DNA from 4 places in the Lysinibacillus sp. OF-1 genome. Region 3 is predicted to be linked to each of the others. Evidence: a T-box and tRNA genes for the amino acid it is inferred to sense, from the RefSeq annotation. Region 3 holds a T-box; the other regions hold tRNA genes.
The links. The T-box of region 3 lies ahead of metG (methionine--tRNA ligase). A T-box ahead of a tRNA ligase gene usually reads a tRNA of that ligase, here a tRNA-Met.
Positions count from the first base shown of each region.

Region 1 (3,184 bases), 750 kb from region 3:
GCCCCTGCAAATGACCCAACACCAGCTTGTAAAAATACATGTGTCGGAGCTTGCTGCATCTGTTCAACGATTTCATGTACAAGTGTTGTGTAGCCTTGCATAATCCATAATGGTATTTCTTCGTAGCCATCCCACATCGTATCCTGAATCAGGACCCAGCCATTTTCTTGTGCTAGCTGCGAGGTATAACGCACGGTTTCATCATAATTCATTGTCGTTATTTCAGCATAGGCTCCTTCTTTTTTAATATGCTGTAAACGTTCATCGGCACTGCCAGCTGGCATATATATTCGCGCTTGATACCCCAGTTCACGAGCCGCCCATGCCACACCACGACCATGGTTACCATCTGTTGTTGAAATAAAGGTTAAATTACCTATCTGCGCTTTTACTTCTGATGATTTTAATTGTTCAAACGATAGTTCCTCTATATTTTTCTGGAGTCTATTGGCAACATACTGCGCAATTGCATAAACTCCGCCTAATACTTTAAATGCGTTTAAGCCAAATCGATAGGATTCGTCTTTTACCAAAATTTTTTCTACACCCATCCATGAAGCAAGTGAATCAAGATGATGGAGAGGTGTCTTTTCAAATTGCTCATATGTACGTAGAAATTGCCCCACTTTCTTTACTTGTTCCAATGTAAAATATGGCAGTAAAGCTGTTCCGTCATTTGCTTTATCCAGCTGATTGTGCACCCACTTTAATTTTTCATTCATTCCTATCCCTCCTTTATCATTAGCTTAGTCCATCTAGCTTCAAAATACAAAATTATACAATACAGAACTTACATTTGTCTAAGTTCCTTGTTATGCGTTTATGATCCCCTACGGAAAAGGGAGAAAAATTTCTTAACTTCCTATATAATTAACAAGCCTTCACAGATCCGATGTTCTGTGAAGGCTTCATTTTTATAGTAACTATGTTATCAAATCAATTAAAAAGTGCAGTAGATGTAATTCATCTACTGCACTTAGTATGACCCGTACGGGATTCGAACCCGTGTTACCGCCGTGAAAGGGCGGTGTCTTAACCACTTGACCAACGGGCCAATGGCGGAGAAGGAGGGATTTGAACCCTCGCGCCGGTTACCCGACCTACACCCTTAGCAGGGGCGCCTCTTCAGCCTCTTGAGTACTTCCCCACATAAAAATGGCTCCGAAGGCAGGACTCGAACCTGCGACAACCTGATTAACAGTCAGGTGCTACTACCAACTGAGCTACTTCGGAATAATGATGGGCCTAAATGGACTCGAACCATCGACCTCACGCTTATCAGGCGTGCGCTCTAACCAGCTGAGCTATAGGCCCTTGGAGCGGGTGATGGGAATCGAACCCACGACATCAGCTTGGAAGGCTGAGGTTTTACCATTAAACTACACCCGCATAAATGGTGGGTCAGGACGGAATCGAACCGCCGACACTTAGAGCTTCAATCTAATGCTCTACCAACTGAGCTACTGACCCATTTCGTCCATGCTAAGCTTATTTTCTTTTGCTTTTCATATCTTCTTATGAAAATAATGGCGGTCCCGACCGGGATCGAACCGGCGATCTCCTGCGTGACAGGCAGGCATGTTAACCGCTACACCACGGGACCATTTGGTTGCGGGGGCCGGATTTGAACCAACGACCTTCGGGTTATGAGCCCGACGAGCTACCACTGCTCCACCCCGCGATAATTTTATACGGTTTCGAGTTTTTAAAGCACCATTTATAAAGATTTAAAACTGGAGGAGGTAGAGGGATTCGAACCCCCGCGCGGTGTTACCCGCCTGTCGGTTTTCAAGACCGATCCCTTCAGCCAGACTTGGGTATACCTCCGTTGCAATATATAAATGGTGGACCTTGCAGGACTCGAACCTGCGACCGGACGGTTATGAGCCGTCTGCTCTAACCAACTGAGCTAAAGGTCCTTTAAGATGGCGGCAGAGGGGATCGAACCCCCGACCTTACGGGTATGAACCGTACGCTCTAGCCAGCTGAGCTACGCCGCCAGGATCTTTATACTGGTTAATTTATTATGGTGGAGCCTAGCGGGATCGAACCGCTGACCTCCTGCGTGCAAGGCAGGCGCTCTCCCAGCTGAGCTAAGGCCCCATAATTTCTTTGGAAATGGTCGGGAAGACAGGATTCGAACCTGCGACCCCTTGGTCCCAAACCAAGTGCTCTACCAAGCTGAGCTACTTCCCGTTCTTTTTGGCGCGCCCGACAGGAGTCGAACCCATAACCTTCTGATCCGTAGTCAGACGCTCTATCCAATTGAGCTACGGGCGCATTAAAAATGGTGCCGAGGACCGGAATCGAACCGGTACGGTAGTCACCTACCGCAGGATTTTAAGTCCTGTGCGTCTGCCAGTTCCGCCACCCCGGCACATTTGGAGCGGAAGACGAGGTTCGAACTCGCGACCCCCACCTTGGCAAGGTGGTGTTCTACCACTGAACTACTTCCGCATGTGCATAAGTTTTTTTATCTGGCAATGAAATAATGGTGCGGGTGAAGGGAGTCGAACCCCCACGCCTTGCGGCGCTAGATCCTAAGTCTAGTGCGTCTGCCAATTCCGCCACACCCGCTTATTATTATTTAAAAATGGTGAGCCATGAAGGACTCGAACCTTCGACCCTCTGATTAAAAGTCAGATGCTCTACCAACTGAGCTAATGGCTCTAAAAAAATGGTGCCGGCTATAGGAATCGAACCCACGACCTACTGATTACAAGTCAGTTGCTCTACCTGCTGAGCTAAACCGGCATATGGTGGAGGATGACGGGCTCGAACCGCCGACCCTCTGCTTGTAAGGCAGATGCTCTCCCAGCTGAGCTAATCCTCCTGGGTATTATGCCTAGCGACGTCCTACTCTCACAGGGGGAAGCCCCCAACTACCATCGGCGCTAAAGAGCTTAACTTCCGTGTTCGGTATGGGAACGGGTGTGACCTCTTTGCCATCATCACTAGACTTGCACATGGATGTGCTGGCTTCTGCGTTTTTAGCAGAAGTTTCTTTATGTATCTTGTTTTGAAGTTGTTTACCTGTCCTTCAAGACAAGAATTATTGTATAACGTTTTCTCACATTGTGCAATACTTTTTTATAAAAAAAAGAAATTATTACTTTTTGAAGTTATTTTTGCTAAGTAAGAGAAAATATTGCCCTGCAAAATATTATAACAATTGTTGTTTCAA
Region 1 covers NZ_CP102798.1:3,614,382-3,617,565, forward strand. The annotation lists gene NV349_RS17580 (diaminopropionate ammonia-lyase) at 1-722, opposite strand, end outside; tRNA gene NV349_RS17585 (tRNA-Glu) at 983-1,054, opposite strand; tRNA gene NV349_RS17590 (tRNA-Ser) at 1,057-1,147, opposite strand; tRNA gene NV349_RS17595 (tRNA-Asn) at 1,157-1,233, opposite strand; tRNA gene NV349_RS17600 (tRNA-Ile) at 1,241-1,314, opposite strand; tRNA gene NV349_RS17605 (tRNA-Gly) at 1,316-1,389, opposite strand; tRNA gene NV349_RS17610 (tRNA-Phe) at 1,395-1,470, opposite strand; tRNA gene NV349_RS17615 (tRNA-Asp) at 1,528-1,603, opposite strand; tRNA gene NV349_RS17620 (tRNA-Met) at 1,607-1,681, opposite strand; tRNA gene NV349_RS17625 (tRNA-Ser) at 1,735-1,827, opposite strand; tRNA gene NV349_RS17630 (tRNA-Ile) at 1,843-1,919, opposite strand; tRNA gene NV349_RS17635 (tRNA-Met) at 1,927-2,000, opposite strand; tRNA gene NV349_RS17640 (tRNA-Ala) at 2,028-2,103, opposite strand; tRNA gene NV349_RS17645 (tRNA-Pro) at 2,120-2,196, opposite strand; tRNA gene NV349_RS17650 (tRNA-Arg) at 2,204-2,280, opposite strand; tRNA gene NV349_RS17655 (tRNA-Leu) at 2,289-2,377, opposite strand; tRNA gene NV349_RS17660 (tRNA-Gly) at 2,383-2,457, opposite strand; tRNA gene NV349_RS17665 (tRNA-Leu) at 2,493-2,577, opposite strand; tRNA gene NV349_RS17670 (tRNA-Lys) at 2,595-2,670, opposite strand; tRNA gene NV349_RS17675 (tRNA-Thr) at 2,679-2,754, opposite strand; tRNA gene NV349_RS17680 (tRNA-Val) at 2,758-2,833, opposite strand; rRNA gene rrf (5S ribosomal RNA) at 2,844-2,959, opposite strand.
Region 1: it encodes a tRNA-Met, which carries the amino acid that the T-box ahead of metG (methionine--tRNA ligase) is inferred to sense. The anticodon was not compared.

Region 2 (3,184 bases), 610 kb from region 3:
CGGGATTCGAACCCGTGTTACCGCCGTGAAAGGGCGGTGTCTTAACCACTTGACCAACGGGCCGTGGCTCCGAAGGCAGGACTCGAACCTGCGACAACCTGATTAACAGTCAGGTGCTACTACCAACTGAGCTACTTCGGAATAATGATGGGCCTAAATGGACTCGAACCATCGACCTCACGCTTATCAGGCGTGCGCTCTAACCAGCTGAGCTATAGGCCCATTTTGGAGCGGGTGATGAGAATCGAACTCACGACATCAGCTTGGAAGGCTGAGGTTTTACCATTAAACTACACCCGCAAATAATGGTGGGTCAGGACGGAATCGAACCGCCGACACTTAGAGCTTCAATCTAATGCTCTACCAACTGAGCTACTGACCCAAAATGGAGGAGGTAGAGGGATTCGAACCCCCGCGCGGTGTTACCCGCCTGTCGGTTTTCAAGACCGATCCCTTCAGCCAGACTTGGGTATACCTCCAAAAATATTGAACTGGTGGAGCCTAGCGGGATCGAACCGCTGACCTCCTGCGTGCAAGGCAGGCGCTCTCCCAGCTGAGCTAAGGCCCCATTTATCATAAAAAATGGTCGGAATGACAGGATTCGAACCTACGACCCCTTGGTCCCAAACCAAGTGCTCTACCAAGCTGAGCTACATTCCGAAAACATAAATTTATTGGCGCGCCCGACAGGAGTCGAACCCATAACCTTCTGATCCGTAGTCAGACGCTCTATCCAATTGAGCTACGGGCGCAATATTCATTAAAAAACGATGAGCCATGAAGGACTCGAACCTTCGACCCTCTGATTAAAAGTCAGATGCTCTACCAACTGAGCTAATGGCTCGTAAAAAAGAAAAATGGCTGGGGTACTAGGATTCGAACCTAGGCATGACGGAATCAAAATCCGTTGCCTTACCGCTTGGCTATACCCCAATTTGAAAATGGGGCGACTGATGGGAATCGAACCCACGAATGTCGGAACCACAATCCGATGCGTTAACCACTTCGCCACAATCGCCACTATATAAATTATAACAGCTGTATATGAACGAGTACCTCAATACCTGGCAGGGGCAGTAGGAATCGAACCCACACCAAAGGTTTTGGAGACCTCTATTCTACCGTTGAACTATGCCCCTAAAATGGTGGAGGGGGACGGATTCGAACCGCCGAACCCTAAGGAGCGGATTTACAGTCCGCCGCGTTTAGCCACTTCGCTACCCCTCCAAGGGAATGGTGCCGGCGATAGGAGTCGAACCCACGACCTACTGATTACAAGTCAGTTGCTCTACCAACTGAGCTACACCGGCAAAAAAAAATGGCGGTCCCGACCGGGATCGAACCGGCGATCTCCTGCGTGACAGGCAGGCATGTTAACCGCTACACCACGGGACCATTTGGTTGCGGGGGCTGGATTTGAACCAACGACCTTCGGGTTATGAGCCCGACGAGCTACCACTGCTCCACCCCGCGATAATACTATACTGTTTTAAAAATAATGGTGGAGGATGACGGGCTCGAACCGCCGACCCTCTGCTTGTAAGGCAGATGCTCTCCCAGCTGAGCTAATCCTCCACGAAAAATAAGCGAAGCGATGTCCTACTCTCACAGGGGGAAGCCCCCAACTACCATCGGCGCTAAAGAGCTTAACTTCCGTGTTCGGTATGGGAACGGGTGTGGCCTCTTTGCCATCATCACTTCACTTATTCAGTTGAAAGAGTTGTTCTTTCAAAACTGGATAAACGGTTCATTGAATGTTTCAAACGTTTTGGTTAAGTCCTCGATCGATTAGTATTCGTCAGCTCCATGTGTCACCACACTTCCACCTCGAACCTATCTACCTCATCGTCTTTGAGGGATCTTACTTACTTGCGTAATGGGAAATCTCATCTTGAGGGGGGCTTCATGCTTAGATGCTTTCAGCACTTATCCCGTCCACACATAGCTACCCAGCGATGCCTTTGGCAAGACAACTGGTACACCAGCGGTGTGTCCATCCCGGTCCTCTCGTACTAAGGACAGCTCCTCTCAAATTTCCTACGCCCACGACGGATAGGGACCGAACTGTCTCACGACGTTCTGAACCCAGCTCGCGTACCGCTTTAATGGGCGAACAGCCCAACCCTTGGGACCGACTACAGCCCCAGGATGCGATGAGCCGACATCGAGGTGCCAAACCTCCCCGTCGATGTGGACTCTTGGGGGAGATAAGCCTGTTATCCCCGGGGTAGCTTTTATCCGTTGAGCGATGGCCCTTCCATGCGGAACCACCGGATCACTAAGCCCGTCTTTCGACCCTGCTCGACTTGTAGGTCTCGCAGTCAAGCTCCCTTGTGCCTTTACACTCTACGAATGATTTCCAACCATTCTGAGGGAACCTTTGGGCGCCTCCGTTACCTTTTAGGAGGCGACCGCCCCAGTCAAACTGTCCGCCTGACACTGTCTCCTGCCCCGCTAAGGGGCATGGGTTAGAATTTCAATACAACCAGGGTAGTATCCCACCGACGCCTCCTTCGAAGCTGGCGCTCCGAGATCTCTGGCTCCTACCTATCCTGTACAAGTTGTACCAAAATTCAATATCAGGCTACAGTAAAGCTCCACGGGGTCTTTCCGTCCTGTCGCGGGTAACCTGCATCTTCACAGGTACTATAATTTCACCGAGTCTCTCGTTGAGACAGTGCCCAGATCGTTACGCCTTTCGTGCGGGTCGGAACTTACCCGACAAGGAATTTCGCTACCTTAGGACCGTTATAGTTACGGCCGCCGTTTACTGGGGCTTCAATTCGCAGCTTCGCTTGCGCTAACCACTCCTCTTAACCTTCCAGCACCGGGCAGGCGTCAGCCCCTATACGTCACCTTACGGTTTTGCAGAGACCTGTGTTTTTGCTAAACAGTCGCCTGGGCCTATTCACTGCGGCTCTCATGCGCTTGCACGCTCAAGAGCACCCCTTCTCCCGAAGTTACGGGGTCATTTTGCCGAGTTCCTTAACGAGAGTTCTCTCGCACACCTTAGGATTCTCTCCTCGACTACCTGTGTCGGTTTGCGGTACGGGCACCTCTCACCTCGATAGAGGCTTTTCTTGGCAGTGTGAAATCAGGAACTTCGTCCATACGGACTCGCCATCACAGCTCAACGTTACAGTGTGCGGATTTGCCTACACACACGCCTTACTGCTTGGACGCG
Region 2 covers NZ_CP102798.1:267,922-271,105, reverse strand. The annotation lists tRNA gene NV349_RS01295 (tRNA-Glu) at 1-63, opposite strand, end outside; tRNA gene NV349_RS01290 (tRNA-Asn) at 65-141, opposite strand; tRNA gene NV349_RS01285 (tRNA-Ile) at 149-222, opposite strand; tRNA gene NV349_RS01280 (tRNA-Gly) at 227-300, opposite strand; tRNA gene NV349_RS01275 (tRNA-Phe) at 307-382, opposite strand; tRNA gene NV349_RS01270 (tRNA-Ser) at 387-479, opposite strand; tRNA gene NV349_RS01265 (tRNA-Ala) at 493-568, opposite strand; tRNA gene NV349_RS01260 (tRNA-Pro) at 584-660, opposite strand; tRNA gene NV349_RS01255 (tRNA-Arg) at 676-752, opposite strand; tRNA gene NV349_RS01250 (tRNA-Lys) at 772-844, opposite strand; tRNA gene NV349_RS01245 (tRNA-Gln) at 859-933, opposite strand; tRNA gene NV349_RS01240 (tRNA-His) at 943-1,018, opposite strand; tRNA gene NV349_RS01235 (tRNA-Trp) at 1,066-1,139, opposite strand; tRNA gene NV349_RS01230 (tRNA-Tyr) at 1,144-1,227, opposite strand; tRNA gene NV349_RS01225 (tRNA-Thr) at 1,235-1,310, opposite strand; tRNA gene NV349_RS01220 (tRNA-Asp) at 1,320-1,395, opposite strand; tRNA gene NV349_RS01215 (tRNA-Met) at 1,399-1,473, opposite strand; tRNA gene NV349_RS01210 (tRNA-Val) at 1,500-1,575, opposite strand; rRNA gene rrf (5S ribosomal RNA) at 1,587-1,702, opposite strand; rRNA gene NV349_RS01200 (23S ribosomal RNA) at 1,769-3,184, opposite strand, start outside.
Region 2: it encodes a tRNA-Met, which carries the amino acid that the T-box ahead of metG (methionine--tRNA ligase) is inferred to sense. The anticodon was not compared.

Region 3 (3,184 bases):
GTCGTTATCGTGATTGTACTCATCAAAAAGAGCCTTATTGTGCTGTCCAGCAAGCTATTGTTGATGGAGAGTTGGATCAATATCGCCTCCAAAGCTACTTTAAGCTCCAAAGAGAATTAGCTTATATGGAACGCAAAACCAATGCACAGGCGAAACTTGAGGAGCAACGTAAATGGAAGCAGATTTCTAAAGGAATAAAAAAAGGTAAAAAATAAGCATTAGGAGCTTAGTTATGACCATTCAACATATTAATCATTTACTATTTTCTGTATCCAATTTAGAGGAATCCATCGCATTCTATGAAAATGTTTTCGATGCTAAATTGCTAGTAAAGGGGAAAAGCACAGCCTATTTTGATGTAAATGGGCTGTGGCTCGCCCTGAATGTAGAGAGGGATATACCACGGAATGAAATCCATCATTCCTATACCCACATCGCCTTTACTATTTGTGAGGATGACTATAATAAAATGTATGATAAATTGCTACAATTAAAGGTCAATATTTTAACAGGGCGTCAAAGAGATGAGAAGGACAAAAAATCGATTTACTTTACAGACCCAGATGGTCATAAATTTGAATTTCATACAGGAACTTTGCAAGATCGTTTGGCTTATTATAAGCAGGAAAAGCCTCACATGACGTTTTTTGATAATTAATCAGGGAGTGATTCTATGAATAAAGCTTTTATTTTTGATATGGATGGCACGTTATTTCAAACAAATCTTATATTAGAGCCTGCGCTCGACGCAACATTTGATGTGCTACGGACAAGTGGCTTGTGGCAAGGAGAAACACCGATAGAAAAATACAGAGAAATAATGGGCGTTCCTTTACCTGTTGTGTGGGAAACATTATGTCCTATGCATGCAATAGAGATACGTGAAGAGAGCAATGTTTTGTTCCATATAAAGCTGATTGAGCAAATACGCAATCATCAGGGAGCTTTATATCCACATGCTGAACAAACTCTTGCAGCATTATCAGAGAATTATCCGTTATACATAGCGAGTAATGGACAGGTTGACTATTTACAGGCGATTGTTGAAACCTATCAATTAGAGCGTTTTATAAAGGGAATCTACAGCATTCAATCTATTGCAAGTGGGCATAAATCAGATCTAGTAAAACGAGTTGTAGAAGAAAATGAAATCCAGAACGGGGTAGTGGTGGGAGATCGTTCGTCGGATATTCAGGCTGCACATGACAATCAACTACAGTCGATAGGCGTTCGTTTTGGCTTTGCACAGGATAATGAATTGCAAAAGGCAGACATTATAATAGATGATTTAACAGCGTTATTAAACATCACATTCAATTAATCGCTTAAATTTTAATCTTTATCGAAAAATAGAGTTGATTTAACGACAATCATTGCATTTCATCACTAGAAAGCGTAAAATAGTGCCAATCCTATAGGAAAAGCATTGAAAAGGAAAAGTAAATTGGATCAGCATTTTGTAGAGAGCCTCTGTTGGTGGAAATGAGGTAAATGAACCCTTTTGAAAATGACCTTTGAGCTTCGTACCGAAAGCTTTTTAGCAAGTAGATTACGACGAGATGGGCACTCGTTACAACAGCGGCAGTATCTCTCATTTTCAATGGAGACGTACTGATGGAGACAAATAGTGTGAGCTATTTGTAAATATAGGTGGTAACACGGGTATACTCGTCCTAATCAGATTTGATTAGGACGATTTTTTTTTACCACTTTTTTAGTGAGGGGAGCAAACTAGAATGACAATTGTTATTGGAGGCGCTTGGCCATATGCAAATGGTTCTTTGCATTTAGGGCATGTTGCCGCACTATTACCAGGTGATATTTTGGCTAGATATTACCGACAAAAAGGTGAGCAGGTTTTATATGTATCAGGCAGTGATTGTAATGGTACACCCATTTCTATTCGTGCAGCACAAGAAAATACAACAACAGAGGCCATTGCCAATCACTATCATGCTGAATTTACGCAGTGCTTTCGTGATTTAGGATTTACCTATGATTTATACACTAGAACAGATGCAGAACACCATCATGAATCCGTAAAGGGCCTATTTTTACAGCTACTAGCTAACAATTTTTTATACAAAAAGAAAATTGAACAGGCTTACTGTGAGACAGATCAACAATTTCTACCCGATCGATTTGTTGAGGGAATTTGCCCAAATTGTGGTGCAAAGGCAAGGGGAGATCAATGTGATAACTGCTCAGAAATCTTAGACCCACTGGATTTAATAGATAAACGTTGCAAAATATGTGGCAATGAGCCTGTTATTCGTGAGACAGAGCATTTTTATTTTACCTTTAGTCAATTTCAAGGTAGATTGGAGTCTTATGTGGCAGAAGCGAAGGCCCATAAACGTTGGCGAGATAATGCTTTAGGTTTAACGGAGCGTTACTTGGCAGAAGGGGTTCCTGACCGAGCAGTAACAAGAGATTTACCAAACGGCATAGATGTCCCAGTGCCAGGCTTTGAAGGGAAAAAAATATATGTATGGATTGAAGCAGTAGCTGGTTATCTATCAGCAAGTCTAGAGTGGGCAAAAGAGCATCAAATAGCGATTGAAGATTTATGGAATGAAGAGACCATTTCGTATTATGTCCATGGGAAGGATAATATTCCTTTCCATACGGTTATTTGGCCAGCTATTTTAATGGGAATTGGGGCGCAAGCATTACCAACACATATCGTATCGAACGAATATTTAACATTAGAAAAACGAAAATTATCAACTAGTCAAAATTGGGCTGTGTGGGTTCCGTATATTTTAAGTCGTTATGACGCAGACGCCATTCGCTACTTCTTAACGATGAATGCGCCAGAAAACCGTGATACTGATTTTTCATGGCGAGAATTTATTTACAGTCATAATAGTGAATTACTCGGTGCCTATGGTAATTTTGTCAATCGTACATTGAAGTTTATTGAGAAATCCTTTGCCAGCCAGGTGCCACAGGCTGAAGTAGATAGCAATATTCGTAAACAAACCGTTCAGCTGTTTAATGAAGCGGGCAGGCTGATTGAAGGAGGGCATTTTAAACAAGCGTTAGAAGCCATTTTTGAGTATATTCGAGGGGCTAATCGCTATTTTGACGTACAACAGCCATGGCAACAAGTAAAAGAAAATTTGGAGGCTAGTAATCGTACACTAGCAACCTGTGTCTATATTATTGCTAATTTAGGACA
Region 3 covers NZ_CP102798.1:4,363,366-4,366,549, reverse strand. The annotation lists gene rsgA (ribosome small subunit-dependent GTPase A) at 1-215, shown strand, start outside; gene fosM (FosM family fosfomycin resistance protein) at 233-658, shown strand; gene NV349_RS21350 (HAD-IA family hydrolase) at 674-1,321, shown strand; T-box leader at 1,418-1,679, shown strand; gene metG (methionine--tRNA ligase) at 1,737-3,184, shown strand, end outside.

Region 4 (3,184 bases), 390 kb from region 3:
ACGAAGTTCCTGATTTCACACTGCCAAGAAAAGCCTCTATCGAGGTGAGAGGTGCCCGTACCGCAAACCGACACAGGTAGTCGAGGAGAGAATCCTAAGGTGTGCGAGAGAACTCTCGTTAAGGAACTCGGCAAAATGACCCCGTAACTTCGGGAGAAGGGGTGCTCTTGAGCGTGCAAGCGCATGAGAGCCGCAGTGAATAGGCCCAGGCGACTGTTTAGCAAAAACACAGGTCTCTGCAAAACCGTAAGGTGACGTATAGGGGCTGACGCCTGCCCGGTGCTGGAAGGTTAAGAGGAGTGGTTAGCGCAAGCGAAGCTGCGAATTGAAGCCCCAGTAAACGGCGGCCGTAACTATAACGGTCCTAAGGTAGCGAAATTCCTTGTCGGGTAAGTTCCGACCCGCACGAAAGGCGTAACGATCTGGGCACTGTCTCAACGAGAGACTCGGTGAAATTATAGTACCTGTGAAGATGCAGGTTACCCGCGACAGGACGGAAAGACCCCGTGGAGCTTTACTGTAGCCTGATATTGAATTTTGGTACAACTTGTACAGGATAGGTAGGAGCCAGAGATCTCGGAGCGCCAGCTTCGAAGGAGGCGTCGGTGGGATACTACCCTGGTTGTATTGAAATTCTAACCCATGCCCCTTAGCGGGGCAGGAGACAGTGTCAGGCGGACAGTTTGACTGGGGCGGTCGCCTCCTAAAAGGTAACGGAGGCGCCCAAAGGTTCCCTCAGAATGGTTGGAAATCATTCGTAGAGTGTAAAGGCACAAGGGAGCTTGACTGCGAGACCTACAAGTCGAGCAGGGTCGAAAGACGGGCTTAGTGATCCGGTGGTTCCGCATGGAAGGGCCATCGCTCAACGGATAAAAGCTACCCCGGGGATAACAGGCTTATCTCCCCCAAGAGTCCACATCGACGGGGAGGTTTGGCACCTCGATGTCGGCTCATCGCATCCTGGGGCTGTAGTCGGTCCCAAGGGTTGGGCTGTTCGCCCATTAAAGCGGTACGCGAGCTGGGTTCAGAACGTCGTGAGACAGTTCGGTCCCTATCCGTCGTGGGCGTAGGAAATTTGAGAGGAGCTGTCCTTAGTACGAGAGGACCGGGATGGACACACCGCTGGTGTACCAGTTGTCTTGCCAAAGGCATCGCTGGGTAGCTATGTGTGGACGGGATAAGTGCTGAAAGCATCTAAGCATGAAGCCCCCCTCAAGATGAGATTTCCCATTACGCAAGTAAGTAAGATCCCTCAAAGACGATGAGGTAGATAGGTTCGAGGTGGAAGTGTGGTGACACATGGAGCTGACGAATACTAATCGATCGAGGACTTAACCAAAATGTTTGAACCATTCAATGTACGTTTATCCAGTTTTGAAAGAATAAAAAATATTATAATATACTTGTAATTTTGATAAAATATGTTATAATAAGTATTGTCTTTCAAATAGTCTAGTGATGATGGCAAAGAGGTCACACCCGTTCCCATACCGAACACGGAAGTTAAGCTCTTTAGCGCCGATGGTAGTTGGGGGCTTCCCCCTGTGAGAGTAGGACGTCGCTAGGCTATATACTAAAATTATTCCGAAGTAGCTCAGTTGGTAGTAGCACCTGACTGTTAATCAGGTTGTCGCAGGTTCGAGTCCTGCCTTCGGAGCCATTCTTGGAGAGTTGTCCGAGTGGCCGAAGGAGCACGATTGGAAATCGTGTAGGCGGTTAACACTGTCTCAAGGGTTCAAATCCCTTACTCTCCGCCAGCACTTTGATTTATTCCAAAAGTTGGCCCCTTGGTCAAGTGGTTAAGACACCGCCCTTTCACGGCGGTAACACGGGTTCGAATCCCGTAGGGGTCACCATTTAAATACCCAGATGGAGGATTAGCTCAGCTGGGAGAGCATCTGCCTTACAAGCAGAGGGTCGGCGGTTCGAGCCCGTCATCCTCCACCATTATTTTTACAATAGTATATGATTATCGCGGGGTGGAGCAGTGGTAGCTCGTCGGGCTCATAACCCGAAGGTCGTTGGTTCAAATCCGGCCCCCGCAACCAAATGGTCCCGTGGTGTAGCGGTTAACATGCCTGCCTGTCACGCAGGAGATCGCCGGTTCGATCCCGGTCGGGACCGCCATTTATTTTAATAACAAGGGTCAGTAGCTCAGTTGGTAGAGCATTAGATTGAAGCTCTAAGTGTCGGCGGTTCGATTCCGTCCTGACCCATCATGTTTTTTTGCCGGTGTAGCTCAGTTGGTAGAGCAACTGACTTGTAATCAGTAGGTCGTGGGTTCGACTCCTATCGCCGGCACCATGTATTCCCGGAGGGGTAGCGAAGTGGCTAAACGCGGCGGACTGTAAATCCGCTCCTTAGGGTTCGGCGGTTCGAATCCGTCCCCCTCCACCAGTTTTATTATTATAGGGGCATAGTTCAACGGTAGAATAGAGGTCTCCAAAACCTTTGGTGTGGGTTCGATTCCTACTGCCCCTGCCAATTAATTTTATGGCGATTGTGGCGAAGTGGTTAACGCACCGGATTGTGGTTCCGGCATTCGTGGGTTCGATTCCCATCAGTCGCCCCATTTAAAGTAAAATTAATAAAAATTATAATATAATGGCGATTGTGGCGAAGTGGTTAACGCACCGGATTGTGGTTCCGGCACTCGTGGGTTCGATTCCCATCAGTCGCCCCATTTATATAATTATCTTTTGGGGTATAGCCAAGCGGTAAGGCAACGGATTTTGATTCCGTCATGCCCTGGTTCGAATCCAGGTACCCCAGCCATTTTGCGGAAGTAGTTCAGTGGTAGAACACCACCTTGCCAAGGTGGGGGTCGCGAGTTCGAACCTCGTCTTCCGCTCCAACTTCGATGGCGGCATAGCCAAGTGGTAAGGCACAGGTCTGCAACACCTTTATCACCGGTTCAAATCCGGTTGCCGCCTCCATATTTTAACTCTAATCGGTGTATCCGATTTTTTTTATCTCCATTATGCCGGTGTGGCGGAATTGGCAGACGCGCACGACTCAAAATCGTGTTCCTTTGGAGTGTCGGTTCGACCCCGACCACCGGTATCTTTTACAGCGAAGAATCCTTGAAATAACAAGGGTTCTTTTTTTTATGTAGAAAATATGTAGAAAACTTTAAAAGATGTTCAATAATTTGTGGTAAAATAGTATTAATTTGAATGGGGGT
Region 4 covers NZ_CP102798.1:3,972,697-3,975,880, reverse strand. The annotation lists rRNA gene NV349_RS19535 (23S ribosomal RNA) at 1-1,339, shown strand, start outside; rRNA gene rrf (5S ribosomal RNA) at 1,452-1,567, shown strand; tRNA gene NV349_RS19525 (tRNA-Asn) at 1,584-1,660, shown strand; tRNA gene NV349_RS19520 (tRNA-Ser) at 1,666-1,757, shown strand; tRNA gene NV349_RS19515 (tRNA-Glu) at 1,782-1,856, shown strand; tRNA gene NV349_RS19510 (tRNA-Val) at 1,872-1,947, shown strand; tRNA gene NV349_RS19505 (tRNA-Met) at 1,974-2,048, shown strand; tRNA gene NV349_RS19500 (tRNA-Asp) at 2,052-2,127, shown strand; tRNA gene NV349_RS19495 (tRNA-Phe) at 2,144-2,216, shown strand; tRNA gene NV349_RS19490 (tRNA-Thr) at 2,229-2,304, shown strand; tRNA gene NV349_RS19485 (tRNA-Tyr) at 2,314-2,397, shown strand; tRNA gene NV349_RS19480 (tRNA-Trp) at 2,411-2,484, shown strand; tRNA gene NV349_RS19475 (tRNA-His) at 2,497-2,572, shown strand; tRNA gene NV349_RS19470 (tRNA-His) at 2,608-2,683, shown strand; tRNA gene NV349_RS19465 (tRNA-Gln) at 2,701-2,775, shown strand; tRNA gene NV349_RS19460 (tRNA-Gly) at 2,780-2,854, shown strand; tRNA gene NV349_RS19455 (tRNA-Cys) at 2,863-2,936, shown strand; tRNA gene NV349_RS19450 (tRNA-Leu) at 2,983-3,063, shown strand.
Region 4: it encodes a tRNA-Met, which carries the amino acid that the T-box ahead of metG (methionine--tRNA ligase) is inferred to sense. The anticodon was not compared.